2 regions of the Paenibacillus sp. V4I7 genome follow, and region 1 is predicted to be linked to the other one. Evidence: predicted binding sites of a transcription regulator. Region 1 holds the regulator's gene; the other holds the start of a gene.

What was found. Region 1 encodes Rex, which represses fermentation and respiration genes when NADH is low (regulators of the CRP and FNR family bind a similar motif). Its sites were predicted from a motif close to TTGTGAAATATTTCACAA; they were not measured.
Region 2: QFZ80_RS20955 (cytochrome ubiquinol oxidase subunit I) is a predicted target of Rex. The motif match lies at 3,466-3,483, and genes of this name have one in related genera.

What each region holds. Positions count from the first base shown of each region.
Region 1 covers NZ_JAUSZD010000002.1:2,063,007-2,079,184, reverse strand. Annotated here, with positions in the region: gene QFZ80_RS10695 (DnaD domain-containing protein) at 1-607, opposite strand, end outside; gene asnS (asparagine--tRNA ligase) at 643-1,932, opposite strand; gene QFZ80_RS10685 (acetate/propionate family kinase) at 2,079-3,287, opposite strand; gene QFZ80_RS10680 (3-hydroxyacyl-CoA dehydrogenase family protein) at 3,284-4,156, opposite strand; gene QFZ80_RS10675 (AAA family ATPase) at 4,378-5,880, opposite strand; gene QFZ80_RS10670 (cation transporter) at 5,873-6,403, opposite strand; gene QFZ80_RS10665 (cell wall elongation regulator TseB-like domain-containing protein) at 6,519-7,013, opposite strand; gene QFZ80_RS10660 (amidohydrolase) at 7,055-8,350, opposite strand; gene QFZ80_RS10655 (DUF47 domain-containing protein) at 8,596-9,222, shown strand; gene QFZ80_RS10650 (inorganic phosphate transporter) at 9,287-10,288, shown strand; gene QFZ80_RS10645 (redox-sensing transcriptional repressor Rex) at 10,331-10,951, opposite strand; gene dinG (ATP-dependent DNA helicase DinG) at 10,954-13,809, opposite strand; gene QFZ80_RS10635 (tetratricopeptide repeat protein) at 13,900-14,493, opposite strand; gene panD (aspartate 1-decarboxylase) at 14,574-14,957, opposite strand; gene panC (pantoate--beta-alanine ligase) at 14,963-15,826, opposite strand; gene panB (3-methyl-2-oxobutanoate hydroxymethyltransferase) at 15,850-16,178, opposite strand, start outside.
Region 2 covers NZ_JAUSZD010000002.1:4,264,072-4,280,249, reverse strand. Annotated here, with positions in the region: gene QFZ80_RS20965 (transporter substrate-binding domain-containing protein) at 1-752, shown strand, start outside; gene QFZ80_RS39340 (cytochrome bd oxidase small subunit CydS) at 798-899, opposite strand; gene QFZ80_RS20960 (cytochrome d ubiquinol oxidase subunit II) at 904-1,932, opposite strand; gene QFZ80_RS20955 (cytochrome ubiquinol oxidase subunit I) at 1,929-3,278, opposite strand; gene QFZ80_RS20950 (hypothetical protein) at 3,683-3,967, shown strand; gene QFZ80_RS20945 (phytanoyl-CoA dioxygenase family protein) at 3,933-4,505, shown strand; gene QFZ80_RS20940 (helix-turn-helix domain-containing protein) at 4,520-5,314, opposite strand; gene QFZ80_RS20935 (hypothetical protein) at 5,486-5,656, shown strand; gene QFZ80_RS20930 (ATP-binding protein) at 5,653-5,925, opposite strand; partial or broken gene QFZ80_RS20925 (DNA mismatch repair protein MutT) at 6,179-6,295, shown strand; gene QFZ80_RS20920 (GntR family transcriptional regulator) at 6,371-7,492, shown strand; gene QFZ80_RS20915 (ABC transporter substrate-binding protein) at 7,878-9,224, shown strand; gene QFZ80_RS20910 (carbohydrate ABC transporter permease) at 9,295-10,233, shown strand; gene QFZ80_RS20905 (carbohydrate ABC transporter permease) at 10,250-11,086, shown strand; gene QFZ80_RS20900 (hypothetical protein) at 11,689-12,447, opposite strand; gene QFZ80_RS20895 (hypothetical protein) at 12,496-12,669, opposite strand; gene QFZ80_RS20890 (glycosyltransferase family 2 protein) at 12,862-13,956, shown strand; gene QFZ80_RS20885 (glycerol-3-phosphate acyltransferase) at 13,953-14,552, shown strand; gene trhA (PAQR family membrane homeostasis protein TrhA) at 14,690-15,334, shown strand; partial or broken gene QFZ80_RS20875 (UxaA family hydrolase) at 15,389-16,178, opposite strand, start outside.

The sequences.
Region 1 (16,178 bases):
CCAGTAATATTCTGTCAATGTAACGGAAGTGTACTTTACCTGCAAATACAGCTTCTTTCAGAGCCGTCATAATGAGCTCTTCTTTGTACATATCCTTATCCAACCAACCGCTGATTGTTTCCAGCTCCATAGGAGTTAACGGACGTGCAAATTCTTTTTCGAATGTTGTATAAATATTTTTGGCATTCTCATCAGACGGAATAGATGCGCGGATCGCAGTTAGCTCTGCCATCTGCTGCTCGGCTACCCGTTTGGCTAATTTCTGGTATAACGGCGTAAGATTGTATCGCTCACTACGTATCCCCGTTATTTCTGCTGTATCCTCATCGATCGCGATGAACTGCTCATGAATCAATTTCTGCAAGCTCGCAATGACCAGATCTGGTGAAGCTGACATGCGGAATTGAATCTCATCCGTGGTTGGAAAGTCGTTCTTTTCCTTTTCCAGAAATGATATCAAATGAATCAGTGTCATGACTTCAATTTCGCTCAACTGAAGGGCGCGGTAATTTTTGAGAAGAAGGCTTGGGACTCCAACATTTCCTTCCAGAAAGCCGGCCACAAGGACAGCTTCTATCTGCTGCTGTGTACTAGATTGTATACTCATCCGATCCCCTTTCTACCCATGGTCGATAAACCCGTTTACGGGTACAGACGGTATAAGAGACGAGGAAATGGAATCGTTTCGCGCACGTGATCCAAACCACAAATCCAAGCAACCGTACGTTCCAGTCCAAGTCCGAAACCGGAATGCGGCACGGTGCCATATTTCCGAAGATCAAGGTACCATTGATAGGCTTCTTTCGACAGTTCATGCTCCTGGAAGCGCTGCTCCATTAGCTCAGGATCATCAATCCTTTGGCTGCCTCCAATGATTTCTCCATACCCCTCAGGCGCAATCATATCGGCACAAAGCACGACTTCCGGACGGCTAGGATCAGGCTTCATATAGAACGCTTTAATTTCTGTCGGCCAATGCGTAATGAAAACCGGTGTTTCATATTGAGCAGCAATCGCAGTTTCATGCGGAGCACCGAAATCCTCGCCCCATTCGAATTCATGACCGTTCTTTTGTAGGAAGTCTACGGCCTCATCATACGTAATTCGTGGGAAGCTGCCTTGAATTTTCTCCAACTTCGTTGTGTCTCTCTCTAATGTTTCCAGCTCTGCTCCACAATTTTTGAGCACGGTTTGAACGATATAAGAAACGAATTGCTCCTGTACTTCCAGGTTCTCGACATGATCGACAAAAGCCATTTCCGGTTCAATCATCCAGAACTCGATAAGGTGTCTGCGTGTCTTGGACTTCTCTGCACGAAATGTTGGACCGAAAGAGTACACACGGCCAAGTGCCATCGCGGCTGCCTCCATATAGAGCTGTCCGCTTTGTGTAAGGAAGGCATCCTCATCAAAGTATTTGGTGTGAAATAAATTCGTTGTTCCTTCACATGAGGAAGGGGTTAAAATCGGTGGATCGACCAAATGGAAGCCACGCTCATTGAAAAATTGCTGAACGGCCTGAATAATTTGAGCCCGAATCACGAGCACTGCACGCTGACGTGGACTTCGAATCCACAAGTGGCGGTTATCCATCAAGAAATCAACGCCATGCTCTTTCGGTGTTATCGGATATTCTTCCGTCACTTGGATAATTTCTATGCCCAGGACATCTAGCTCAAAGCCGCCTTTACTCCTCGTATCCTCTTTCACTTTTCCAGTTATGTAAAGTGAGCTTTCCTGTGTTAGCTTAGAAGCGGCTTCCCAGACGTCTTCTCCTACATCACTTTTGACTACGACACCTTGTATATATCCGGAACCGTCTCTTAGTTGTAAAAACTGAATTTTACCACTTGAACGTTTCTTGTTTAGCCAACAGCCAATGGTAACCGACTCGCCGACATGATGTTTAACTTCGCTTATCGTACATTTCATTCTGCTTTTGAACCTCCTTAAAGTTTTCATTAACATCTTACTTCGTCATCATATTCAATAAAAATCCGAAGCCTCGGCCTACTGAACACTTCTTTATTGTACACTATTTCTATTTCTATGAGAAAAATCTATCTAGGCATTCCAAATCAGACCGTTTGTGACTGAATGAGGCCAAATGTATCTCGAGCGATTACCCACTCCTCATTCGTTGGGATCACAAGCACTTCCACTTTCGAGCCTTGCTTCGAAATCCGTCGCTCCAGACCTCTCCCCTTGCGGTTCGCTTCTTCATCGAATTCCACACCGAGGAATGTCAGGCGTTCGCAGACCTTTTTACGCAGCAGCTCGGAATTTTCTCCGACGCCAGCTGTAAAAACAATCGCATCGATGCCATTCATCGCCGCGGCGTAAGCGCCTATGTATTTGCGCAGCCGATACTCATACATCTCAAAAGCCAGCGCGGCGTTCTTATCGCCCGCCTCCAGTGCTTCCACGATCTCCCGCATATCGCTGGAGATCCCCGAGATCGCCTGCAGCCCGCTGTGCTTATTCAGCATGGAGCTGATCTCGCCCAGCGTCAAATCCTCCTTGCCCATCGCATAGGGCACGATGGCCGGATCCAGATCGCCGCTGCGCGTGCCCATCATCAGCCCTTCGAGCGGGGTCATCCCCATGCTCGTATCCACGGACTTGCCGCCCATCACGGCGGCGCAGGAAGCTCCGTTACCGATGTGACAGGTAACGAGCTTCAGCTGCTCCAGCGGGCGGCCTAAGAAGGCTGCGGCACGCTCGCTCACGTAGTTGTGCGAGGTGCCGTGGAAGCCATAGCGGCGCACCTTGTGCTTCCGGTACAGGGCCATCGGTACCGGGTATAGGTAGGCGTGCGCCGGCATCGACTGATGGAAGGCGGTGTCGAAGACGACGGCCTGCGGCACGCCGGGCATGTTCGCCTCCACCGCTGAGATGCCGAGCATATGCGCCGGATTGTGGAGCGGCGCCAAATCGAAGAGCCGCTTAATCTCCTTCTTCACCTCGTCATTAACGAGGACGGAGGTCTTGAAAGATTCACCGCCGTGAACGACTCGATGGCCGACGGCGTCTATTTCTGAGGTGGACGACAGTACGCCGTGTTCAGGGTGCACCAGCAACTCAAGCACCTTGCGAATGGCTGTCGTATGTTCGAGAATCTCCCTAACCTCATGAACTTCGGCTTTTCCCGTCGGTTCATGCGTCAATATAGCTGTTTCCATCCCGATTCGCTCTACCTTACCTTTGGCAAGTACAGCCTCATCTTCCATTTGGTATAGTTGGTACTTAAGCGAAGAACTCCCTGCATTTATAACGAGAATATTCACAAACGGTCACCATCCTTGTCATAACGGAAAAAGCCTTCTCCTGTTTTGACTCCCAGATGCCCCGCTCGCACCATTTGTTTCAAAAGGAAGGACGGACGGTACTTCATGTCCCCATAATCACGAAACATGCCTTCAAGTGCTGCATGTACGGAATCTAACCCGAATCGGTCACACATTTCCAGAGGACCATATTTGAAATCATAGCCGATCCGCATGGCGTTATCGATATCCTCAGCGGAAGCAACTCCTTCGGACAGCGTGTGCAGCGCCTCATTAATCAATGTGCAAATTAGCCTCGTTGTAATGAATCCAGGCGACTCCGTGACCTTAATACTTTTCTTTAAAATGAGCTCGTCCACGAAGCGGCGTGTTTGATTGAAGGTTTCGTCCGACGTTTTCATCGCTCGAATAATTTCGACGAGATCAATTTTCGCAACGGGATGCAAAAAATGAAGCCCAATCACACGTTCGGGATTCGTGGTGACCGCCGCAATCTCCGTCACGCTAAGGGTGGATGTATTCGTTGCTAAAATAATAGTTGGCGAACAAATTTGATTCAATTGAAAAAATACATGCTTTTTTGCATTCAAATCTTCCGAAATCGTCTCAATAACCATATCGCAAGCGGCCATGTCTTGCAGCGAATCGGCTTTTCTGATTTTGGCTAGAATCAGCTTTTTCTCCGCTTCTGTCAATGACCACCGTTCTAATTGCTTATCTAAGCTGACCGTAATCTGTTCAATTGCGCGTTCCAGCTTATCGGTTGTTTTTTCAGCGAGTAATACGTCCAAGCCACGGGCAGCGAGCATTTCAGCAATCCCCTGTCCCATCGTTCCTCCACCGATTACACCAATTGTTTTGAATACCATGCTATGTTTCTCCTTCTCCCACGCTGCGTTCTTGCCAACTTCTTATTAACATCCTCAATGAATTCTCAATCCAACCTCAACTCGAAAACCCAATCATATCATACAATTTTTGTTCCTTAATTTCATTAGTATACACAAAACATTCGCTAGATTATCTCAGCTTTGACACAATTCCAAATCCTACATACGAAAAAACCGCTGGCCACAGGCCAACGGTCAACTTATGCACTCTTCGAAACAGAAGCATCAAACAATTTGCGGAATGTATCGCCAGAAAGAACTTCTTCCTTCATCAGAATCGCAAAGGAATGTTCGAATACATTTCGCTGCTGCTCTAACAACTCTTTGGTACGAACCATGAGCGCATCAAGAATGATCGTGTTCTCTTTCATGAGCTGATCCTTCGTCACCATATCACGGTCAATGATACCAAGAGACGTAAGTCCGGAATCCATCATATTACGAACCATGGAAAGTGACTGTTCGAAATCGTTACGCGAACCTGTACTACGTCCACCATAGAAGATTTCTTCAGCCGCGGCGCCGCCGAGAGCAATCATAATTTGTTGTTCAATATAATCCTTGGTGTACAAATAATGATCTTTAGGCGGATTATGACGCACATATCCCAGCGCTTTCCCCCGCGGACTAACGGTAACCTGAGAAACTGAGCCAGGGCGAACAATTTCAGCAACAATCGCATGTCCTAATTCGTGATAAGCAACGCGCTCTTTTTCCTCTTGCGCTGTTTCTTTATCCGTTCTTTCTCCCATCATCACTTTATCAATCGCAGAAGCTAGATGGTGCTGTTCAATAGCCAGTTTATCTTCTCGCATGGCATAAATGGCGGCCTCATTCAGAACGCCCTCTAGCTGCGCGCCAGAGAAACCAAAGGTTTGATCAGCAATCATATCCAAAGAAACGCCTTCAGCTAACGGTTTATTTTTTACATGAATATCGAGAATGGATAAACGCCCTTTCTTATCGGGTAAATCCACTTCAATATGACGGTCGAAACGTCCAGGACGCAATAAAGCACTGTCGAGAATTTCTTTGCGGTTTGTTGCTGCAATGATCAAAATACGGGGAGCATCATTCGTATGAATACCATCCATTTCAGTTAATAGCTGGTTCAGCGTCTGATCGTACTCACGATGTTGACCGCCATCACGTTTACCGCCGATAACATCAATCTCATCAATAAAAATAATCGCATTGTCTTTGCCTTCTTTAACAGCGCGTGTCCGAGCTTCTTTAAAAAGGTCACGTACACGACTTGCACCAACACCGACGTACATTTCAACAAATTCACTACCTGAAGCAGCCATATAAACTGAATTCGTATAATGCGCAGCCGCTTTGGCCATTAACGTTTTCCCTGTTCCAGGAGGGCCAGTAAGCAAGATCCCTTTGAGTGGACGAATACCTAATTTCTTAATTTCTTCATGCTTGATCAGAAAATCAAGAGCTTCCATCAATTCTTTCTTAGCGCGATCTTGTCCGCCGATCTCGTCAAACGTCAAATACGAAGGCGTACGATTTTTGCTTTTACGATCTCCACCAGCAGATATACCAGCACCTCCGCGGCCTTTAATCATGTAAAACAAGGAAACACCCAATACACTTACAAACAAGATAGGTATCACATTCACACCTAGAAATGCTAAAAAGATCAAGAGAACCGGTATAAATCCAATCCCAATTTCTTTATATATTTTACTCATTCGGCCACACTCCTATCTGGGAAGTTCTAGGTAGCATGATGAATTTGGTAGCATCACCATCTGTCAAACGAATATATACATAGGTTTGATCCATTTCGCTATTTACTTTCATAGTTGGAACACCCTCAGCATATTTCTGCAGCGTAGTTGGAATGTCTGCATAATGCTTTGTCTCCATTGCTTGTGCAACCTCGAATAAGGCTTTGGACCACCACTGATCCAGTTTCTCGGACGGGTTGCTCTTCACATCTATATTCAAAGAACGCTTTCCGATAATGGATGCACCTTCTTTATGAATCGTTTCGACAACATTTCTTAAATTGGCATCTGGGTTTAGACTAACTTCTATGTCAACTTGGTTATTGTCCAGTTTCATCGTTGAGCTCGTTACACCGGGAACCTTGCTAATGATATCAGATAAGGGATTCTCCATAGCTAAGCTTGTATAAGCGAACCAACCACCGAATAAAACTCCAGCAGAGATAATAACACTCATGACGACAGGTAAGAGACGCAGCTTCATCAGTCAACGTCCCCCTTTCTATACGTATTTTATTGCTTCGATTTGCTATACAATGAGTATATCACGCGATGCATACATTAGCTTTATGAAATGAGTGGAAACAACAAAACTCAGCCTAATGCAGGCTGAGTCGGTACGTATCCATATAGAGTCCATCCTTGAATTTGTAATAATCATAGAAATAGCGGGTACCGCTGTTTTCTTTCTTTTTATAGAAGACTTCCCAGACATAATCATTGCCAAGCTTACCTGGTAGCACACGTTCTATTTCAATCTCTGGAGCTTTTTTAAGCACGGTTTCTCGTACTTGTGTTTCGGGGAACGATTCAGCAGTCATCTCGGTGTGTATCCCTTTGTCAGAAACCCAAACAATAACGCCTTGACCCAGCTTGTCTTCACCATAAACGATTTGAAGTGGTTCATCTCCATAGAAGAAATCCACCTTGGTTGCTTTTGTCATAATACTTTTCTCATACGCTGTTTCTACCGCTTTGCGCTTATCGTCCCAGTGCTCATTCTGAACATTTAAATAAAAGCGGCTAAGCACTACACCAAGTGTCAAAATGATAAATACACCGAATGTTATGATCCTTGTTCGCTTCGCATTCATGAATGTCGCTCACCTCCCCAGACGAACTTACAAGGATTCACTTAGCCAATGAGCTTATCGAAGCATTGTTCAAACTCACGTTTAATTTTTTCTTCATCCAATGTTAAACATTCACCTTTGCGGACAATCCAATTTCCGTCAACACACACATCAACTACATCTTTTGCACATGCAGAGTAAACAATATGAGACACGAAGTCCGTCTTTGGAAGGAAATGAGGTTGGTCGATATCCAGTGCGATGAAGTCTGCCTTCATGCCAGCCTGCAGTAGGCCTACATTGTCTAACCATACGGATTCTGCACCCATTTTTGTTCCCATGCGAAGTGCTTCTGCCGCAGGCACAGCTAGAGGATCACCAGAAACACCTTTGTGGATCAGCGCGGCGAGTCTCATTTCTTCGAACATATCCAAGTTATTATTAGAAGCCGCTCCATCCGTTCCAAGCGAAACCTTAACGCCAGCACGTAAAAGTTCAGGAACTCGGGCAACACCGCTTGCAAGCTTCAGATTGCTTCCAGGGTTGTGGGAAATACGAACATCATATTGCTTAAGGATACTGATTTCTTCATCTGTGAGATGAACACCATGCGCGATGAGCGTCGGTCTGCTGAACACGCCATGCTTTTCTAAATGTGCAACGGGTCTCAAACCGTATTGCTCAACATTTCCTTGAACTTCACGACTTGTCTCCGACATGTGGGTATGGATGGGCAGGTTTAGATCATGGGCCACTTGAACAATTCGTTCTATATAGTCTGGTGGACATGTATAGGGTGCATGTGGGGACATCATTGTTGTGATTCTTCCATTCGCACCGCCATGCCAGTTTTTTGCGAACTCGGTGGCTTCTTTCAATTTAGCATCTTGTACTTCCGGCGGACAAAGACCTATAATACCTCGGGTCAGAACACCGCGCATACCCGATTCTTCAACGGCCTTAGCAACTTCGTTCATATGGTCATACATATCTACAAAAGTTGTCGTACCACCTTTAACCATCTCTAGAATCGTTAATTGCGTCCCCCATTTCACATCTTGGGCGTTGAATTTGGCTTCCATCGGCCACATTTTCTCTTCTAACCAAATTTGGAGAGCAAGATCGTCACCGTATCCGCGTAAAAGCGACATCGCTGCGTGACCATGCGTATTCACAAGACCAGGCATATAAAGCTTGTTCGTGCCGTCAATGATTTCGTCATAATTTTCTCGAGGTTCAGGTATTTCCTCACCGATGTATGTAATCTGGCTGCCCTCTATAACCATACAGCCTTTTATAGACGATTTCGCTTCATGATTTGAGATAAAAAAACCGTTCATAATTAATGTTTTTTTCATACTAAAAATCCCTCTCTATGCTCATTCTATTAAAGATATTGCTTTTTAAACTTTACATCTTCGGGCTTGTAAAATCAAGGAAGCCAAGTGATGTTAAGAAATTGTAAATTGTCACGGAATTTTCGTTGCTTTAGATGCAATTGTTATGATACTTTTAACTTTGTGAGTTTTTTCTACCATTTGGTCTGTTTATCTTACATATTCGATCAAAACTTAGTACATATAGTAAAATATAGGAGGATTATATGACAACGTTATTCACGAAAAAGAACGAAGTCGATTTCTTGCAACTTCTCATCCGTGCTGCAGAAAACGCATTGCAAACTGCTCAACTATTTCGCACAGCTATGATGGGCGATAAACCGCCTATTGAATATGTAAAAGCGATTAACGATTTAGAGCATGCAGGTGATTCCATTACTCACGAAATTTTTAAAGGTTTAAACAAAGTATTTATTACACCGATTGATCGTGAAGACATTATGGTTCTAGCCTCCAAAGTGGATGATGTAACAGACGGTATTGAAGCTACAATTGCTCGTTTCGACTATCTTGCTGTATCCCATACAGATTCTTATATGAAAGAGTTTTCGGCTGTCATTGTAGACTCTTGCCAACATATGCTGGATGCATTCAAGCTTCTGGCGAAGAAAAAATACATGCAAATCCCCGAGCATACGGTTGCTATTAATTCCCTTGAGAATGACGGAGACCGTTTGATGCGCGAAGGGATTCGCCAAATTTTCATTACACGTAAAGACGTGTACGAAGATTTTAAACTAAAAGAAATTTATGAGCGTTTGGAAGAAACAACGGATGCTTGTGAAGATGTAGCCAATATCCTTGATAGCGTTGTACTTCGCTATTCATAAGGCACATTCGTGTCCTATGTTTACGAAGAAAGTTTTCCAAATGGAAAACTCTTAGGAGGAAATCATGTTAACTTATTTAATCGTTATCGTTGTGCTTGCTTTACTTTTTGATTTCATCAATGGATTTCACGATACGGCTAATGCGATTGCAACTTCCATTTCCACACGTGCGCTAAGTCCACGTGTAGCCATCGCCATGGCCGCTATTCTTAATTTCGTTGGTGCCATGGTTTCCTCAGAAGTCGCCAAAACCGTTGGTGGAAGCATTGCCAACCCGGCTAAAATTGAAAATGGCGTTGAAGTCGTTATCGCTGCTTTACTTGCTGCTATCATATGGAACTTGTTGACTTGGTATCTTGCGATTCCATCTTCATCTTCTCATACCTTGCTAGGATCTCTAGCTGGTGCAGTTATCGCAGGAGCCGGCATCAACTCGGTGAACTGGAGTGGTTTTACCCAAATTATGATCATTTTGGTTTTATCGCCGATTATTGCTTTCGCGCTTGGTTACTTGATTATGATTTTGATCAAATACATCATTATATGGTCCGGAAACAGATCAAGGTCGAAGCTTAATCGCATTTTCCGTACCCTGCAAATTCTATCAGCTGGATTACTATCCTATTCCCACGGTGGAAACGATGCACAAAAAGCCATGGGTATTATCGTTTTCGGTCTCGTAGCTGCTGGTGTTCAAACCGATCTGAATGTGCCGCTTTGGGTGAAAATTTCTGCCGCTCTTGCCATGGGGCTTGGAACATCCATCGGTGGATGGCGAATTATTAAAACAGTATCCGGGAAGATTGTTAAAATCGAGCCCATCAATGGCTTTGCCTCGGACTTAACGTCATCACTCGTTATTCAGTTCTCTACCCATTGGGGTAAACCATTGTCTACGACGCATGTTATTTCCTCCGCGATTATCGGGACAGGCAGTGTCATGCGCTTCCATGAGGTTCAATGGGGCACCGTTGGCCGTATGCTGATCACTTGGCTTATTACGATTCCAATCAGCATCGTGCTCGCATTTTCGATCTACTTCGTACTATTCAGATTTATTTTCTAAAAAATAAAGGCACGACCCAAGGGAATTGGGTCGTGCCTTTTTCTAATCCAAATAATACGCTAAACTTTGCAATTCGGTTGTAAAATCCGCATGATGCACACGCACTTCCGGAGGAACCTTAATAATAACGGGAGCAAAATTCAATATGGCTTCGATCCCGCAGTCTACGAATTGATTGGCTACATTTTGAGCTTCATTCGCAGGAACCGTAATGATGCCGATGCGAACGCCTAATTCAGATAAAACCTGCTTCATCTCATGCATCGGCTGAACGATTAGATTGTTAATCGATTCCCCTACTTTGCTTGGCATAGCATCAAAAACTGCGACAATTTTCATATCATTCCGCAAGTAAGTATTATAATTGCATAAAGCTCGGCCTAGGTTACCCGCCCCAACAAGAGCTACTTGAATATGGCGATCCAACTTTAGGATCTGTCTAATCTTCTCAATTAAGTAAGCAATGTCATAGCCGATTCCCTTTTTACCGAATTCCCCAAAATAAGCCAAATCCTTGCGAATCTGTGCTGGATTCAGATCAAGCTTTTGACCCAAATCCTGCGAAGATACCGTCGATACATTTTTCATCGCAAGTTCATTCAGAAAGCGTAAATAAATGGGCAGCCTCCGAACGACGGCTTCCGATATTTTTTGTGTTTTCAACTCTACGCCTCCCCCATCCACTCTTCAATCCTAGGTAACATTTGCTCAGTCGTCATATGCTCTATCTTCGGACCAGGCAATGAATAAAGGAAGTGCTTGCCATAATACGTATCAATGACACGAGTATCATAGATGATAACGATACCTTTATCGGATGCTCGTCTAACAAGTCGGCCAAAGCCCTGTTTAAATCGAATGACAGCCTGTGGCACAGAAAATTTCATAAATGGATTCTCATTGCGTTTTTTAATATTTTCACATTTCGCCTCAACAAGAGGATGATTAGGCGGTTGAAACGGCAAACGTATAATAGCAAGACAGCTTAACGCATCTCCTGGAATATCGACACCCTCCCAGAACGAGCTGGTGCCTAGTAGGACGCACATTTTGTTATCTTGGAACATCCGGGTCAGTTTGCTCCGATTACCGCTGTCAACCCCCTGCCCGAGCACGGTAATCCCATGCGGCTTTAAGAGATCCTTCATGCCGGCATAAATTTGCTTAAGCATACGATTCGAAGTGCACAAAATCAACATACGCCCTTTGGTAATTCGCGCAACATCACTAAGCGACTCTATAAGTGCGTTGATAAAAACAGGATCACCAGCACCTTTGATCGTCGGAAAATCCCGAGGAATCACGACAAGAGCTTGCTCTCTGTAATTAAACGGAGATGGCAATTGAATGGTTTTCAGCTTGCCCGATTGTTCATCCTCAGGGATAACTAACCCTAATTGATCCGCTGAATATTGAAAAGATTTATTAACAGACAAAGTCGCGGAGGTCAGAATAATACTGTCCTTAGTCTCAAAGAAATGCTGCTGAAGCAGCCCACTTACATCGGTAGGCACGGATACAAGCTGCAGTGACTTCGATTTGGCATAGGTGCCGGCTTCCATCCAGTAGACATAACCCTCATCGGCCATTTTCATAAAAAAGTGCAGGGCATCTCGATGGTTGTACAGTTCCTTTACCGTACCATTCAAATCGGTGACTAAACCTTGAACACCGAAAACCTCCTGCATATCCTTCACTTCATTTAACAATTTATCAAGCGTGCGGAGTAAATCATTCGCATTCAAATAAATATTGTCTTCCATGATCAGAAGCTCTCGCCATTCGGTCGGAAGCGTTTCGGGCTTCATCCGAAGTACGTACTGTGAGTTCTCTGATTGCGAAGGATCACTCCTAGATGATAGCAGCTCATAGAGCGCTTCGCTGAGTCGATCCCAATCCTCTTTGATTTTCACAATTTTGGGGAAGAGCCCGTCAATGGTTTGACTCCAAGTGGCCGCGCGTTCCTGCTGCTCATCCGATTTCTGTAATCGAAACCGCAGCATCGGTAATTGGCCGCTGCGATTATCTTTATACAGCCATAGCAACGAATGATAAAATGCGGAAGAATGCAGCTCAATGCCAAGATGCTTACTGGCCACTTCTTCAAAGTGATGAGCCTCATCAATGACAAGGTGCTTGTAAGACGGTAAAAGGCGGTTCTCAGCCTTCATATCCGTAAAGAGGAGGGAATGGTTCGTGATGATCACATCGGCCGTATTGGCATCATTCCGAGCGCGATGATAGAAGCATTTTTTGTACCAAGGGCACATGCGGTTCAAACAAGAATCTGTGTCACTTGCAACCGAATACCAGAACTGGGCACCTTTATTTCCAAAATGCAGCTCCTCTTCATCTCCATGCTCCGTCTCACTTAGCCATACAACCATTTGTGCTGCCGTTATCGGATCTTCCTTGCCATTCTCGTAATCACGAGTTGTTAGCTTTGTTTCGAATTTACGCAGACATAAGTAATGACTTCTCCCTTTGAGCACAGCAGCTTTGAAAGGGATAGGGAAAATCTCCTTCAAGAGAGGAATGTCCCGCTCACGAAGCTGTTCTTGTAAGTTAATCGTGTGCGTAGAGATGATCACTTTCTTCTCATACTTGATGCCATAATAAATGGATGGTATTAAATACCCTAGGGACTTCCCTGTTCCTGTTCCCGCTTCAATCATCAAATGCTGATCATGCTCGAGTGACTTTTCAACTTCTCGGATCATCTGCTCTTGGGATTCACGATCTTCAAAGATCTCGAATTTTTCACGCAAAGCTGTTTTCAATCCTTGATGGAAATCCGTAAAAGATGAACCTAAACCGTCCGCATCGGAGTCACTGCGCGTATCCTCCTCATCGCCCCAATCTGTGACATTAAGCGTAAATTGCCGGAAATATCGATTCGTATCCATATCCACGCTGGTGATAGATTCTTTGTATGCGCATATTTCATCGAGGAACCATCCTAAATCGCTATTGCCGTTTTCGAAAAGATGTTGTAAGCGTTGAACCGTAAGAAGCGGCAGACCCAGCAACCGTTCCATACAATTAATCCATATGGCCGCTGTTACTTCCGCATCACTATCCGCTTGGTGTGGCCTTTCATGATCAATGCCGAATAAGCCGGCCACCATGCTGAGTTGAAGACTTGAAATAGATGGAAATAAGATGCGTAGCAAATCCATCGTATCCAGCACACGTCCTGTGAAAGGCGGGTATCCCGTTTTCGTTAGTCCTTTTTGCAAAAAGGATAAATCAAAAGCCGCATGGTGCGCCACAAGGACACAATCAAACAACAGCGGAAACATATCCGCCATGACTTGGTCAATCGAGGGAGCATCCGCAACCATGTCTTCCGTTATCCCTGTAAGTGTTGTAATCGAAGAAGGTATACTTATCCCTGGTTTGACCAGAGAAGTATACCTGTGAGTAATTTGAAATTGATCTATAATGACGAGTCCAACCTGAATAATTTCATCCGCAGGCTGACTTCCTGTCGTTTCAAAATCCAAAACTGCAAATTTCATGACGTGTATCTTCAATCCTTTCGTCCTGCACTTCTCCTAGCATACCAAATCTTATTAGGAAAAGGGAATACCCAGTTAGCCGCTTCCGAATTAGGATTCGTCCAAATTGATCAGCGGCTCCATGCAAGAAGGATCGGTGTGATAAGCTTTTTGAAAATATTCAAAGGCTTTTTCCATATTCTGATTTTGTACTTGTATGCAGCCCATTGCGTTATACGAAATGGCCTTCATCTTGGTATTGTCGGTCAAGGGCAGCAGGAACTTGAAGTGTTGATACGCTTCTCCAAACTCCCCTTTGCGCAAATGACCCATTGCTAAATATACCCTAGCAAGCAAAAAGTCCGGTTGTCTTTGAATCAACACTTCGAATTCTTTGATTGCTTGATCGTACATATAAAGCTTGTAATATCCCTGGCCCCGCATGAATTCATCCGTTTGCTTCCCGGACACATCTAGATCCATCAGCTCATCATGAAGGGTTTGGGTACTCATCGGTACGGCCCCATAAAACTTTCCCAACTTCTCCTCAAAAAGCAGCCACGCTTCGATGAACTCATCGCTCATCGTTTTCAACACCTGCAATTGTTCGTCGAGCTCCGCCTTTTTTTCCACGTCACTATTCGGATATTCTTTTTGGATTTCTTCCAAAACCTCGTTCATTGTGGAAAATAAATGCTTAAACATTTGGCATCCCACCTTTGCTTCGAAAGCTTACCCTCATTCTTTGTAAACAGAGCCGATTTCATGCATGGAAGTGATCCCTCTTAAAGGATGGTGGAATGCTCTTCTTCTTTGAGAAGCTGCGCAACTTTATTGTTTTCGCCCATAATGGCAATCGTTGGTTGATGCTTCCTAGCTTCTTCATCGGTCATCATTGCATAAGAAATAATAATAACCGTATCACCGGTCTGAACCAACCTAGCTGCAGCCCCATTTAAACAAATCACACCTGTGCCGCGAGGTCCCGGAATTATATACGTTTCCAGACGTGCACCATTGTTGTTGTTCACAATTTGCACTTTCTCATTCGGTAACATACCAACCAAATCGATCAAATCTTCATCAATCGTAATGCTTCCGATATAATTCAAATTCGCTTCCGTAACGGTTGCCCGGTGTATTTTAGCTTTCATCATTGTTCGAAACATGGAAGTCACTTCCCTACTTGTAAAATTAAATTATCGATCAAACGCGTTTTGCCGAATTTGACAGCCAAAGCAATGATAATAGATTGGGTATGATGGCTATTTTCAAAAGGTTCTAATGTCGGATAAGCTAGTACCTCTACATAGTCAATCAGAGCTAAAGGTGTAGTCGCAATATGTTGGCTGACCAAGCTTTCGAGCTCCTGTGGTGTGAAAGTTGTATGTGATTCTACAAATGCCTTTGCTTTTTGTAAGGATTGAGACAAAACTAAAGCATGCTTACGCTCTTCCTCAGAAAGATACACATTGCGCGAGCTCATGGCCAGCCCATCTGCTTCACGCAAAATAGGACATGGAACAATCTCGATGCCGAGATTGAGATCTTGCACCATTTGCTCAATGACAGCAACCTGTTGGGCATCCTTCAGACCAAAAAACGCTTGATCAGGCTGTACAATATGAAACAACTTGCTAACGACAGTTGCGACCCCATCAAAATGCCCAGGGCGCGATGCTCCGCAAAGTCTGGAGGTAAGACCTGTCACACTGACCGTAGTGCGCGTCGGTGTCGGATACATTTCGCTCACAGATGGCATAAACACTAGGTCAACGCCCGCGGCTTCCGCTAATTGCAAATCCCGTTCCGTATTTCGCGGATACCGCTCGAAATCCTCACCTGGACCGAACTGGAGCGGATTAACAAATATACTTAGCACGACAAGTCCACTTTGAGTACGTGCTTTGCGCAGCAAACTTGCATGGCCATCGTGTAAATAACCCATTGTCGGCACAAACCCAACAGATTGGTCGTTCTTGCGTCGGTAGTCCCTTATACGAGAACGCAAATCAGCAATTGAATGAATAACTTCCATGGTCTGGATCGCTTCCATGCTTCTCACTTCTCCTTATCGCCATATAAGTATTCAACAACATCGTTGTCCATATGAAACGTATGCTCTGGCGCAGGGAATGCCCGTGCTTTCACTTCTTTCACATATTCCCCAATACCTGCACGAATAGTTTCCCCTATATTCGCGTATGCTTTTACGAACTTTCTGGCAGCACTGTCAGAACCATACTGGAGAAGATCATGATATACAAGCACCTGGCCATCGCAATGAATCCCAGAACCAATTCCAATCGTAGGAATCGATAGCTGCTTCGTTACCCATTCAGCCAGTTCATCCGTCACCAGCTCTAAGACCACCGCGAAAGCTCCCGCTT
Region 2 (16,178 bases), 2.2 Mb from region 1:
TACTTGCTTCCACAGGATGCGCGAAGAATGAATCGATCAAAGTCGGCATCGAGAAAAACTCGCGGCCCTTCTCGTATACAGAAGGAGAAGAGAAGAAAGGCTTCGAAGTGGAATTATGGCAGGCCATTGCTAAGAAGGCGAAAATAGAATATGAATGGGTAGCCATGGAATACGGTGAATTGAACAAAAGTGTAAAATCTGGCGATGTGGATCTGGCAATCGCCGGAATGACCATCAAGAATGCCCGCAAGAACAATTTAGACTATTCAAGTCCTTATTTTCAATCGGGAGAAGCGATACTCACCGCAACAGATAATGAGGTGATTAAAGGCAAAGATGACTTGGCCCAGAAAGTAGTGGCAACAAGGAACGGATCGACTGCTTATCATTTTGCGAGTGAAATTAAAGGGATCAAAATAAGGAGCTATGCGAATATCTCGGATGCTTACGATGATTTGAAAAATAAAACGGTTGATGCCGTTGTTTTTGAAGAGCACAGTATTCAAGATTATTTGCAAAACTCAACAGAAGGAAAAGCTAAAAAGGTAGGAGAAGCTTTCAACAAAGATAGCTACGCTATCGTTGCTAAAAAGCGGAACATGTACATGGGAAGGATCAATAAGGCTATTGAAGCAGTCTCCAAAGATGGGACTTATGAAGCTCTCTACACGAAGTATTTCGGAAGTAAACCAGAGAAACTGCTGAAAAATCTCAAAGACGAGATGGAAAATGATATCGAACATGAATCATAAGTAAAAAAGTCGACTAGCTTATAGTCGACTTCTTTGCCTTACTAATCATTCAGTCACTTCGGCTGCTCTTGGTACCCACAGAATCATAAAAACAAGTGAAAATAGAACAAATATCGGTGGAGCATATTGGATTAATAAGTTTTCCATAGGTTTAATCACCCTTCTTTTTAAATTTACCTTGTACATAATCAGCATCAAAAAGAAATAGACGCATAAGCAGAAACAGAGATGGGATTAGAATAACAAGCCCTGCAATAAAGGCGATGACTAGCGCAGTTCCCATTGCTTGATTCGTAAAATTTTCGTGAATGGAGATGTATGGAAATAAAATATACGGTAAATGGGCTTTACCATAACCAAAGAAAGCAAAAGCAAATTGCAAAAGCACCAATATGAACGCTAGACCTAGCTTGATTTGTTTCCATAGGAAGTAGACGGCAACTAAAAAGCAGAGAAATGATGCTCCGAACATCCATCCAAGGTTAAGCATGTTGCGGAAATGTTCTGGGTTTTGCTGGTTTATGGCGAAAAAGACAAGCAGACTTGCAAGAATAGTGGGTCCGCTCCAGAAAAGAGCATAGCCTCGTAAAATTCTAAAAGCGGGAAAGTCTTTTGCTCTATAGGCATAGTAGGAAAGGAACATGGACGAGATATAAAGGACGCTCACTAGCGACAGCAAGATGACCGACCACGTATAAGGACTCCTAAGTAACTTACTCCAATCTAGCAAAATCATGCCGTTCTGTTCAACGATGATTCCCCCTTCAGAAATGGTAAGCACCGTAGAAAGGGTTGCAGGGATGAGCAAGCCAGTTGCTCCATAGAGCAGCATGTACCATTTGTTATCCTTGGAACCATAGTTGCTGAAAGCGTAGTAGGCTCCTCTTATGGCTAGCAATATGATCGCCACACTGCCTGGTACAAGTAACGCGGTCCCATAATAACGTGCTGTTTCTGGGAAGAATCCAATCATACCGATGTAGAAGAAAACTAAGAATACATTGGTAACTTCCCAGACAGGAGATAAATATCTTTCAATGATCTTATGAATGATATGCTGTTTCATCGTAATAACTGAATAATAACTGAAGAAACCCGCACCAAAGTCTATGGACGCTACAATTAAATATCCGTATAAAAAGATCCACAAAACAGTTATGCCAACAAGTTCTAGACTCATTCTTTGGTCCTCCCCCCGAAAATACCAAGTGCAATCAGTTCATCTGCAACATCGTTTTTTCTGAAAAGTTTGGATAATACTTTTACTGCGGTCATTGCTAAAACGATATAAAGTAAACAGAACAGCAGTAACATCGTATCCACGTCTTGTGAAGTTGTAGCGGCGTCTGCTACCTTCATATATCCGCGTAGAATCCATGGTTGGCGGCCAACCTCCGCGTAAAACCATCCACATTGGATGCCTAGCATGGAAAGAGGACCACACCCAACAATAATCGCTAGAAGCCATCTCGGATAAGGTTTACGGGATTTTTTGCGTGCGTACCACATATGACAAATGCCAACGACAATCACAAACATCCCTATAGCAACCATGGCGTCAAAGAAATAATGCACGTACAATGGAGGACGGAGATCTTTCGGAATATCATTCAGTCCTTTTACTTCGGTTTCGGGAGTTCCGCCTGCCAAAATACTTAATGCATACGGAATTTTCAACGCATATTTAACCTCATTATTTTCAGTCAAAATACCACCAAGAACGAGCGGGGCATTCGTTGATGTTTCGAAATGCCACTCGGCTGCGGCAAGTTTTTCGGGCTGAGTATGAGCTAGGAATTTTGCTGATAGATCACCGATCATTGCCGTGGTTATGGCGAAAACGAGCCCAGCAGTAACAGTCAGCTTTAAAGCTTTCTTGGCATATAAAGTGTCCCCTTTTTTCCTTAGAAGGGAGTAGGCCGCTATAGCAGCCAAGATGAATGCGCTGGTCATATAGGCTGAGGAAAGTACATGTGCCACTTTAGTTGGCATTGATGGATTAAACATAGCTAGAATCGGCTGGACATTTGTAATCAAGCCATCTTTTAGAGTAAAGCCTTGCGGCGTATTCATGAATGCATTTACAGTCGTAATAAAAAATGCTGAAGCAGAGGACCCGATGACAACAGGCACGAGTAGTAACAGATGATGTTTAGGTTTTAATCGTTCCCATGTATATAAATAAATGCCTAAGAAGATAGCCTCGATGAAAAAGGCAAAAGTTTCTAGAAATAACGGAAGCGCAATAGCTTGCCCAGCAATCTCCATGAATTTTGGCCACAACAAGCTGAGTTGAAGCCCGATAGCAGTACCAGTAACCACCCCAATAGCAACGGTGATAATGAATCCCCGAGCCCATCTTCGTGCCAGCAATGCATAATAGGGATCTTTACGTTTAATGCTGGCTAACTCAGCCAACATGATCATGACCGGAACGCCAACACCGATGGTAGCGAAAATGATATGAAATGCCAGTGTGGTCTCAGTGAGTAGGCGGCTATAAAATACAGAATCGTAGGTAGGCATAGGGACACATCTCCTTTGTAGCTTTCATAGGTTCAAAAAAACTTGCGGATAAAAGAGAGTAACATGACAAAAGCAACAATGAACATCAGGTACATCAATCGTTTTTCATGTTTTCGAGATTGGTTCAAGTGGTATCACCTTCTGTTTTCCATTTGATTTGCTATATATTTCTATCTTACTCCAATGTATGTGATTTTTTTCACATAATATGTGAATACGGTTTGAACAAAGTATTACAACTTTATTAACGTTATGAATAAATGATTGTAATCTGTTACCCACATCAGTAAAGAATACAATATTTGTACGATTATACATGCCTAAAATGCGATCATCCATGGCTCAACGAATTGATTTCACCTACACTTAAGTCATAAGTCATTACGCAGAGGAGTGTATGTGAATTGTTGGTGAAGGTAGGAAGTCGCGAGTTGGAGCTGGGTGGTCCTTATTTGACGGAGCTGAGGAGCTCAAACGAGATTGTTCATGATGTGGTGTCGCTGCGCGAGCGGATGGAGGAAGACGGATATCTACTCATCCGCGGATTCCATGACCGAACGAAGGTTCTTCATGCACACACGAGTATTTTAGAAAAAATGGAAAAGATGGGGAAGCTTGATCGCGATACCCTGTTGGAAGAAGGCAGAATGGCCGATGGCAGCAAGAGCATCTTCATGGGGGGCGAATGAGGACCTGCCGGCTTTGCTTAATGTTTTAAACGGGGATCATATCATGCACTTTTTTGATGAACTCCTTGGGGAACCCTCGCTTACGTATCATTACAAATGGCTCCGGGCGGTAGGCAAGGGTGATTTTACTGGAGCCCATTATGATATTGTTTATATGGGAAGAGGTACAGAGAAAGTCTATACGGTTTGGTCGCCACTAGGGGATGTATCTTATGAAATGGGCGGACTTGCAATTTGCCTTGGATCTCATCGTTTCGAAGACTTGAAACAGTCTTACGGGACGAAGGATTCAGATCGTGACGGTATTGGACATTATACCGATGATCCGCTGGTTATTACGGAAAAATTCAGCGGGAAATGGGCTACAACAACGTTTGAAGCAGGAGATGTTCTCATCTTCGGCATGTATTTGCTTCATTGTTCGCTAGAAAACACAACGAACCAATATCGGATCAGCGTAGATGCGAGATATCAATCGGTCAATGAGAAGGTTGATGAGAGATGGAGCGGTAAAAAGCCGCGAGGTCACGATCAATGAAGTGATCATAATGCTTATTGTCGGCGAAAAACGCTAGGCGGCATGCCATAGTGCTTCTTAAAGAGCTTTGAGAAGTGAAACTCATCATAGAAATGCAGAGCTGCTGCTATTTCCTTGACTGGTAAGTTAGTCGTTTCAAGCGAAACTTTGGCCGACTCTAACTTTAGTTTAAGCATATAGCTGGTTGGAGAATGTCCGGTCATGGAACGAAAACGAGCGAAGAAGTAGGTGCGTGACAAACCGCTCTTTTGCACAAGCTCATCAATTTGCATAGGTTTGTTTAAGTTTTTGTGCATATAGTAGAGGATTCTGTCCATCTCGGTATGGTTAGGCGCAGCAAAAAACGACTGTTCCCTTGCGAAAAGGAGCAGCACTTCCTGCAGCAGGATGTTGGCTGAATAAGCGTAACCAGTGGGTTGTGCGATCAGGGTTTCAATGATTTTTTCGCTTAATTGAAGGGCTTCGGCCAACTTCGCCGTAGATAAAATTTCTCCAACAGGAAGATGGAGGAAGTGCGCCATGTCCAAGCTGCTGAAGTCAATAAAGTAAAATTTCCAATTGTTATTCTGGCAGTTGTATGTACAAGGAATGGCATCTTGTACGAGGAAAAAGGAGCCGGGGTACAAGTCAAATCGGTCATCGGCTAGGGAGATGACACCATTTCCTTCATAAGTAATAAAAAGCCCGGGTGTAACAAATCCCGCACTTTTAGTTACTTGATAGGTGTCGTTGGCTTGAACTTTCCAAATGGAAATAAACTTGCAAAGGGGAACGGCTGACTTTTCTCCTAAGCTATAGGGAATATCCATGTAGGACACTACAATTCACCTGCCTGAAGTTTACATTTTGTATGGATATACATCTATGATAAATGAATTCATTTTAAACCTGTGGTGTTCATTTTGGGTAGTTAAATAGGTGGCTTTTTGATGTATATGTGTATAATGGAGGTATGATAATTACAAAGGTGGACGACATAGATGATTAAATGCACAAATTGTTCGAAAGTAACAGATATTCAAATGCATCGCTGCGTCCATTGTGGAAAGATCCTGACGTACACCGTTGCAGAGAAATTCGATATCCTTGCAGAATCTGTTGAATATGCCTTGAAGATGGAGCTAGAAGCAAGAAGAAAGATGAAGCATTAGATCATAGGCAAATAAATTGAAAACTCTGTTCCTACGTCTTTCTCACTGTTGATTCGTACTTTCCTTTGAAGATTGCGAATGATCTGAAAGCTCACCATCATACCTAATCCAGTTCCACTTTCTTTAAGTGAATAGAATGGTGATCCCAGTTTATCAATCTGCTCCTTTGTCATACCGATTCCTTGATCCTTCACGCTAATCTTAATAAAACCGTCGTTGTTTGGGGAGCGGGTCAACCCAATAGTGCCGTCAGCCGTTCCGCTTCTGATTGCAGCTGCTGATTCTTTCTGATCATTTCCGTTATCTCTAATGAAGAACTTTTGGAAAAATACGATAACCGGCTTGCTGAATAAAAGGGTCAGAATTGTATGATAAAATCCTAAATCTAACCATTCTAAGTAATTCGATCATTTCTTTTTAGTTCCTTTTATTTATGTTCAAATCCGTGAGCTGTTGATCCAATCATCAGCGGGTATTTTTGGTCTTGAAAATTGAATAACAAAAAGGGGATTATTGTTCTTTGGAGAACTACTTTGGGTAGATATTAACGAAGCATTAGAGTTACCAATGCAACCATGGTTTAAACGTAGGTTCCCCTTATTTTTTGAGCAAGGAACTTTTGAAAGAAAATTTAATTAAACAATGGTAGGATTGCTAATCATCTATGGAATGATATACTTAGTATATTAACAATACAGCGGTAGGGTGATTCAGATGGAAGAACATTTATATGAACAGCTTTATAGGCATATTATTAATGAGATTAAAGAGGGAAGATTGAAGGCAGGAGATCGCGTATCTTCCGAGAAAGAACTGGCCGAACAGTTTGGTGTCAGCCGTATCACTTCCAAAAAAGCGCTGGAGAAGTTGGCCGAAGCAGGGGTCATCAAACGGATTCAGGGAAAAGGTTCGTTTGTAGCGAGTGGTGTTACTGGTGGATTAGAACAAAAGCGTCATTCGGAGGAAAGAACGGGTATGGTACCCGCTGAAAAAGAAAGACCTTTGATCGGGTTCATTATTCCGAATTTTTCCGACGAATACGGCCTGCAACTGCTTCGATCGATAGAAAAACAGAGTGCTGAGCACAAGTATGATCTGATCATCAAGCGAACTTGGGGGAGCAAGGAAGAAGAAGAACGCGCTATCCAATTGCTTGTCAGTCTAGGCATCAAGGGCTTAATCGTGACTCCCATTCATGGCGAACATTATAATGCTGAGCTGCTTCGTCTCGTATTGGACAAGTTTCCCATTGTATTAGTCGACAGATACTTGAAAGGAATTCCGGTTTGCTCGGTTTACACGGACAACAAGAAAGCCGCCCAGGATCTTACGCTTCATCTGATCGGGAGAGGCCACGATAAAATCGCCTATTTGTCTCCCCCGGAGGAAAACACATCAACTTTGGAGGAAAGGATATTGGGGTATACCTTGGCCTTTACACAAGAGGGATTGAAGCTAAATCAGGACTATTGTTTGACGAATTTAAAGGGTACCCTCCCTATGAACCTTAACGGAACCGCAATCGATAGTGACAAAAAGACGATTAAGAGCTTTTTGGAACAATATCCTGAAGTCAAGGCATTTGTCGCCTCGGAATTTCTGGTCGCAACCATGCTGGCTCAGGTTATCGATTCGTTGGGCAAATCGTTGGATGAATATGACATCGTTTGTTTTGACTCACTCAACGATTATCTTGGGAAGCCGATATTTACTCACATTCAACAAGACGAGAAACGGATGGGCGAAGGAGCGGTGGACTTGCTCGTCTCGCAGTTAATCGGAGAAGCCGTCCCCGAACAGAGAATTATCGAACATCGAATGGTCGTGAAAAAATAGCCGGTAACGGTGACTGAACAGCGATTGAAAAACATGGGTTACACCATGTTTTTTTTGTTTTGTTTTGTTTGGGTACGCCAGCCTAGTAAGGACAGTATCTTAGCGGTGAAAGTCTGATATATGGAAATTTGTTACACTCATGTCGTGAAATTGAAGTTGACATGGTATGTTTTTTGATATTAATATACTTAGTATATAGAAGCATACTATTCTATTGAAATGAGGTGGATTTGCTCGATGCATACATAAGATCGAATCAAGGAGCATCACCTGCGTCTTTCCCACAATATGATTCACACTATGTCATAGTCAACAAGAATGTAAACGCATACATTAATGGGAGTCAAGTTGAAATAAAAAAATCTATCTTAAGGGGGATTTACACATGAGAAAATCCACAAAACTCGCATTTCCAACACTGGTATCTTTTCTCACTATTTCAGTACTTGCAACTGCGTGTTCATCGACTACTCCAACTACGGGAGGCACTAATTCAACAACTCCATCAAGCACCGCAGCCTCGAACGAGAAAGGCGGACAAGGTAATGTAACTGTCACTATGTGGCACGGTCTTACCTCGATCGATTTGGAAAATATGAATAAAGTCGTGAAAGCATTTGAAGCGAAAAATCCCACGGTCAAAATCAAATTGGTGTATACAGAATCCAATGAGGGCGCCGATCAGAAGCTGCTTACTGCGGTCGCAGGTGGCAACCCTCCAGATATTGCCTATTTCGACCGATTTAAGGTCGGCTCTTGGGCAGCGCAAGGTTCATTGACTGACCTATCTACGATGGCTGCTGGAGCTGGAATAAATAAGAACTCGTATTATCCATTTGCATGGGATGAGTCCAATTATAAAGGCAAGTTATATGCCATTCCGTTAGGTACGGACTCACGTTTGCTGTTTTACAATAAGGATCATTTCAAAGAAGTTGGGCTCGACCCCAATAATCCTCCCAAATCGCTTGCCGAACTCGAAGCGGCTTCTGAAAAGTTGACCATCAAGGATGGCAAACGTTTCAAACGAATCGGTTTTATTCCATGGTATTCACAAGGCTGGCTATACAGCTGGGGATGGTCATTTGGGGGAGACTTCCAAGATAAATCAACTGGCAAAATCACTGCGAATGATCCTAAAGTCGTAGATGCGCTTCAGTGGATGACCGATTTTGGTAAAAAATACAATGTCGAGGACATTGCAGGATTCACAAGCGCAGCCGGTACGGATGAAATGGATCCATTCATTTCCGGTCAAATCAGTATGAAGATAAGTGGAAACTGGACGGTAGCTGGTATCAAAAAATTTAAGCCGAACCTGAATTACGGTGTTACACCGATACCGACACCTACTGGATCAAACTTTACGACGTGGTCGGGCGGCATGTCCCTTATTATCCCTAAAGGTTCCAAGAACATTGAACCCGCTTGGAAGTTCCTTGAATTCTTAGGTAAAGAAGAGGGGCAATATTTGCTGAATGCCCAGTCTGGCATGTCGGTTATTGATTCGGTTAACGCCAAGTTCGGGTACAAGGACGATCCAATTATGAAAGAATTCGTCAATATTCTTCCTAAATCACACAACCGTCCGGTCATTCCTGAAGGACAGCTGTTATGGAATGAATTAGCTTCTGCAACGGAAAAGGCCACTCGTAGTAATGGCACTCCGAAAGAAAATCTGGATAAAGTAACAGAAACCGTAAACAAAGCGCTGGAAAAATATAATAAATAAGATGCTAAGTAGGCAGGGAGAGCTCTCGCTCCTTGCCTATTGGCCTATAATATTCGGAAGGAGAATGTACATGGCGAAACTAGCCGAATCGGTTCATTTAAAAGCTTCTCCAGTAGCAAGAAAACAAAGATCATTTCGCCGAACTAACGTGATTGGGTGGCTCTTTGCTTCACCTTGGGCTTTAGGGCTCATTTGCTTTTATGCAATTCCAATGTTCGCATCAATTTACTTTAGCTTCACCACTTACAGCATCCTGCAGCCTGGAGAATTTGTCGGTCTGAATAATTATAAGGATCTTTTTAATGATCCTTTGTTTTGGAAATCCATATACAACACAATCTATTTTGCTGTATTTTTTGTTCCTATAAGTATATTTTTCGGTGTGGCACTCGCCATGATGTTAAATTTGAAGGTCAAAGGTATGGCTATATACAGAACGATCTTCTTCTTACCGACTCTTGTGCCACAGGTGGCTTTGGCTGTTCTGTGGATGTGGTTGTTACATCCAAACTTCGGTTTGGTGAATGGGATGTTAGCAAGCATCGGTATCGATGGCCCCCCTTGGCTGGGTGGTGAAGCTTGGTCCAAGCCCTCGCTCATCCTTATGTCGCTTTGGGGTATTGGTCATGCTGTCGTCATCTATCTTGCTGGATTAGGAGACATCCCCGATGAATACTACGAAGCAGCGGAAATCGATGGGGCCAATTGGTTTCAGAAAACGAAAACAGTAACGCTGCCTTTGCTAACTCCTGTTATTTTCTATAATCTGGTTATGGGAACGATCGGTGCGTTCCAACAGTTCACGCTTCCTTACACAATGACCAAAGGACAAGGTACCCCTGCAAATTCCATGACATTTTACGTCATGTATTTATACGAGAACGGATTCAGATATTTCAAAATGGGCTATGCTTCCGCCATGGCATGGATTTTGTTTGTTATCGTTATGGCATTAACTGCATTGATTTTCATTTCGTCTAAACGATGGGTTCATTATCAAGGGAAATAAAGGAGGCCATATAGGAATGAATCCTCTAGCTGTAAAAAAAATTAACCGAGCTTTAGCTCATTTATGCCTAATTATTGCTTCATTCTTTTTCATTATTCCGTTTATTTGGCTGGTCTCAACTTCTCTAAAACCGCTCACACAAATCTTTACATTTCCCCCTGAGTGGATCCCACATCCTTTTCAGTGGAGTAACTATTCCCGTGCGGTAGAGTATATCCCTTTCTGGACATATTTGAAAAATACGGCGATGATTACAATCATTAGTACGATCGGTGTGATCATATCCTGTCCCTTGGTTGCATACAGTTTTGCCAAGTTGGAATGGCGCGGTCGCGGTGTGTTGTTCTTCGTCACCCTCGCAGTTATGATGATTCCCGGACAAGTGACTATGATCCCCCTCTTCCTTTTGTTTTCTAAATTGGGTTGGGTGGGAACATCTCTCCCGCTCATTATTCCCCAATTTTTTGGAGTACCGTTTTACATTTTCTTATTAAGGCAGTTTTTTCTTGGACTGCCGGATGCCCTTCGCGAAGCGGCCCGCATAGACGGCGCAAGTGAGTTTCGTATTTATCTACAGATCATGTTTCCGTTAGCCAAGTCCGCCGTTTTAGCTGTGGCACTGTTTCAATTTATGGGAAGCTGGACCGATTTCATTGGTCCTCTGCTTTATTTAACTAATGAGCCTTCCTATACGGTCTCACTCGGATTGCAGCAATTCCAAAGTCAAAAAGGTTCCGAGTGGGGCCTGTTAATGGCCGTATCCACCTTGATGACATTACCAGTTATTGTATTGTTCTTTTTTCTCCAGAAAACGTTTATTAACGGAATTACCTTTAGTGGTATAAAAGGATAAAGATACCTTATAACATGTATTAGTGAATCCTGCTGAGATTTTTTTCAATTACAGTCTGCCGAGAGTGGAGGAGCATGCTTTGATGCTGCTCCTCTTTTTCATATTTTAAAGTAACATGCAGTAATCTTTATGAAAAGATCTTAAAATCTTTAATGAATTCGGTATAATTCTCTTAAATGTATCCTAACTGCAGCATTTATTCAGGCACATACAGCTTAATCACATCGGCTTTAACTTTAACGAAAGGAGCCGTTAAAATACCATCAACGACATTAGTGCTCAATAGGCATAGTAAATCGACATGTTCCCAAAAGCAAAAAGTAAAAATGACTGCCAGGAGACAGCCAAAAGGAGAGTATGTAATGACATACTCTCCTTGGAGGCGCTAACGGTAAATGTTGTACAGCGAGCAACAATTTCTCGGATTTCTGCTCGCCATGCTGGAGATGTTGTATTTCTTACAACAAAGTAGCCTTTTTTCATTCGAAATGGCCAATTTAGGTTGGAACTATTGTATTAAATACAACATTGGCGAGGATAACGCTACATAGACTCAATAAAGTTGTACAAAGTACAACTTTACAAGTTTTCAAGATATCAGGTTAGGATGTTACCTTTTGTAATTTAGCAGGATTATTAATTTTGTAAGGTACTGGATGTTTCGAGAGCTTCTTCGCTACAATTTTGCATTCGAACGAGAGCTTGTCCCCGATTTCTAGCTCCAATTTCTTAAGCGTGGCACTGTGGCTGGACCAGGCTTCACCGATCTCCATTTCGGGTTCTATCATGGAAACAGCTTCGTAGATAATGACTTCATCTTCAGTATCAGAGAAGTTGTTCGGTACAGTTGTAAATTCCTTTACTGTAGCGATCATTTTCACCTTTTCTTCGGGAAGTTGAAGCTTAGGAGCTTTTTCCTTTTTGGCCTTCTCTTTTTTTGGCTCTTTAGAGACCTTTTTAACTTCAAGCTCTTCAGTACTAGCGTCTACGTTAGCTTCCACATTAGCTTCTACGTTAGCTGGAGCATCTACTTGCAAAGTCTCAAGCTCCAGGGCTTCCGCCTCAGTGGAGTCAGCGGTTCCTGCACCTCTCTGGCTGTAATTGGCAGCTTGCATTTCCTTCAGGTAGGAGGGGTGAATGCAGTGCAGCTGCTTGTTGTCGAATTCAATGACAGCCGTCATTTTATCCACAAAACCAACAATGCCGCAGGGCAGATTCATACCATTCCCCTTGTAGAAGAATGCCTTTGTTTTCGCTGCTTTCTCTGAAAGCAAGCCCCATTCTTTACACTGTTCGAGCTGCTCGGTCTCGTCTTCGAAAGTATTATACGAAGTGGGCTGGATGGTAAACGCATGGACCATGTTATATCCGCCTTTCTATTATTTCGTTTTGGAAGTATGTATCACTAGTTATTCTAAGCGGTAATCATCGGTTTTCTCGCCGTCTTCCCAAATCTCTACGAAAAGGGCCTCGCAGTTTTCAAAGTCAGTCGGCTTCAGAGAAAGTGCTTTCTCCTCATCTGCGCCTACATAAACATTTTCCATTCCTTCACCATCGAAGGAGAGGATAACATATATTTTCATATGCCATTGTGCCTCCAGTAATTTGATATTGAACATTATAACACAATTGCGGAAATGTTCGCTTGTTGAGCAGCAGTAGATGGCTTAAAATCACCCCAAAGTTCATATATATCACTACAACCTGTTCTCCATATTGTAAGGGCAGCACTTTCATCCATCCGTTATGAGGGAATTGAAGGAGGGGGTTCGAGGGTGGCGATATATGGTTTAGTTGTCATCGGATGTCTATGTGGTTTCTTGTTATTTAGAAAAAATGTGATTACTGTCAGTCAGGAAAAAGGTCCGGAAAATGTGAAGCTGTCTATCATAATCCCTGCCAGGAATGAAGCATGCAATTTGCCTCATCTTCTCCATGCACTCAAGGTACAAACCCTGGAACCCTTTGAAATTATCGTTGTTGATGATTTCTCGGAGGACGATACGAAGGAAATAGCTGAAAGTTACGGGGTTACTGTGATTAGCAGCACGAGCCTTCCACAGGGTTGGACGGGTAAAAACTGGGCCGTATGGAACGGATATTTGCAAGCCTCGGGTGATTTAATTGCCTTTCTTGATGCGGATCTTCGCTTAGCTCCGCGTGCGCTGGAGGCATTAGTTAAGGCGAGAAATAAAGCGGGAGGCGTCGTTTCTGTCGTTCCCTTCCATTATACGCAGAAGTTTGTTGAAAGACTGGCGCTGATCTTTAATGTGCTTGGTGTATTCGCTTTTACATCTCCTTTTGAAAAGAAAAATCCGAAAAAAGGTCTGTATGGCTCCTGCATCTTAACGACTAGGGAAGATTATGAGAAAATCAACGGACATGAAAGCATCAAGTCGGAGATGTTGGATGATTTGAACCTTGGGGCCACCTATAGGAATGCCGGGATTCAAGTGACGAATTTTATCGGGCAAGGCCTGGTTTCTTTTCGAATGTATCCACAAGGGATCCAAAGCGAGGTTCAAGGATTCGGTAAAGGAGCAGTCCTAAGCACGACTAAATTAAGTCCGGGCACGATCCTCCTTGTTGCCATTTGGGTTGTCGGGCTAATTGCTTCAGAAACTTTCTTCCTATTTATCAACACTTCATGGGCGCTACCCCTTTTCATCGGGTATCTCTTATACATGATTCAGTTGTTTTATTTGATTAAACATGTTGGTAGGTTTGGAATCATTATGCCTGTTTTGCATGTTCTCTCAACATTATTTTTCATCTTCGTCATGCTGTATTCCGTCTATCAGGTCGTTTTCCTTGGGCATGTGTCATGGAAAGGACGGCACGTCAAGGTAGGAAGCAGGAGGGGGCAATGACCATTGTTTGGACGGTTTGTGCCTTTCTATCTGGATCCTTCATGTTTTCTTACTGGCTTGGCCTTATCGCCCAAAAAAACTTGAAGACGGTTGGTGACGGGAATCCGGGGGCTCTAAATCTGTGGAAGGCAGCTGGTTATAAGTTTGGTGTTGTTGGTATTATTCTCGACTTTTTAAAAGGATACCTTATCCTTCTTTTTGTATTGGGGAATGAAAAGATTCAAGGGTACTCCATGATTTCTATCGCACTGGCTCCGATTATCGGGCATGCCTTTTCTCCATTCCTTAAGGGGAAAGGAGGCAAAGCAATTGCTGTGACCTTCGGCGTATGGAGTGCATTATCAAGCTTTGAAGTTTCTCTTGCTTTTGCCGTGTTTTTGGCCATATTACTGAGTGCAATCAAAGTGATAAACAGAGGAAAGTCTACATCGACAGAGGCAGACGGCTTACAGGTTGTTATCGGTTTTCTGCTGGTAGGGATCTATTTGTATATGAGGGATTATTCGAGTGCGATCCTTTGGGTTTGGTTAGGGAATTTTCTACTGCTTGCCTATACTCATAGATATGAGCTTGCTGTCTATTTAAAGTGGCGATGAAGAAATAAATAAAATGGATCTCGGCCATGATGCCGGGATCCATTTTTTTATTCTTACAATCAGGACTGAGGTGATTACATACTAGGCTTCAGGTTAGGAAAAACTAGGGACTAAGTAGAAAGGAGTGAGCCTGCGTAATGGAAGATAGATTAGCTCTGAGGGAAGAACGGTTAAATGCATTAAGCCACGGCATGGGCGCGGCGCTAAGTGCCTTCGGTCTTTTTTTACTTTTACAACGTTCCGTTCTGTTCGAAGATCTTGCCTATATCATTAGCAATGCGATTTATGGGGTATCCTTTTGCTTGCTATATCTGTCCTCGACCCTGCTGCATTGCTCTCGCTCGAAGAAGTGGGGCGAACGCTTTGAAGTCATGGACCATTCGGCTATCTTTATTGCCATTGCAGGCTCGTATACGCCATTCCTACTGATTACCTTGCAAGGAACTCTTGGTTACACTTTGCTGCTGTTGATATGGGGATTAGCTTTCGGAGGCGTGCGCTATGTTCATTTAATCATTAGGCGGTTTATGCCTTGGGGCTTGCTGATGTATTTATTGATGGGTGCTTTCATGGTTTCATTAGTCGGTCCACTAGGTGAACTTCTTCCCTCAATGGCTCTAGCTTGGTTAATGTTCGGAGTCGCTTTTTACTGCATGGGCGTACCGTTCTTTCTTTGGCGAAGATTAAAATATCACCATGTCATTTGGCATTTGTTTGTGCTTGCAGGAAGCAGCTGTCACTTTATTGCTGTCTATGCTTATGTGATGCCTGCCGTTTTGTAGGGGTGAAATATGTGCCTAGTGTCCGACAGGCTGACATCTGCATAATACTTGGATCTATAAGCTAGGACCGATACGATTAATGCTGAATTCCTGATGGCCCAGTATCTCTGCCTTAGTCAGTTTGCCTTCAGCCACTTCACAAATTTCCTGCCAGATTTGTTCGCCTGCTTGCTCCAAATTTAAGGTACCAGCGAGCATGCTGCTCACATCCACATCCATATTGTCTTCCATGTTTGAATAGGTGAATTTGTTTGCCGTAATTTTGATTACGGGGACAACAGCTGAACCCGTTGGCGTTCCGCGACCCGTCGTGAAACAGACGATGTGCACGCCGCCTGCAGCCATACCGGACACACATTCGATGTCATTTCCCGGTGAATCCATAAAGTATAATCCATGCTCTGGAACATGTTCAGCGTAACCAATTACATCTTGAATGGGGTGCGTGCCGCATTTGCTGATACAGCCGAGTGATTTCTCTTCAATCGTAGAAAGTCCACCCGCAATGTTGCCGGGACTTGGATTACCGCCGCGCATATCGGCGCCCATACGCTCGATTTCTGTTTCAAATCGCCCGATAGCTTCGTAAAGCTTGTCGCTTGTTTCAGTCGTATTGCAGCGGCTGGCCAGAATGTGCTCAGCGCCAATGATTTCCGTCGTCTCACCGATGACGATGCTGCCTCCAGCATGCATTAATTTATCAGCGGCTACACCTAAAGCAGGATTGGAAGCTAATCCGGAGGGGCCAGATCGGTCAGCAATCTTTTGGCAATTTCAGTCCCATGCGAAATGGCTTTAACCGAACCACCGATGGATTGAATATCAAAAACCTCCACGGGTTTGC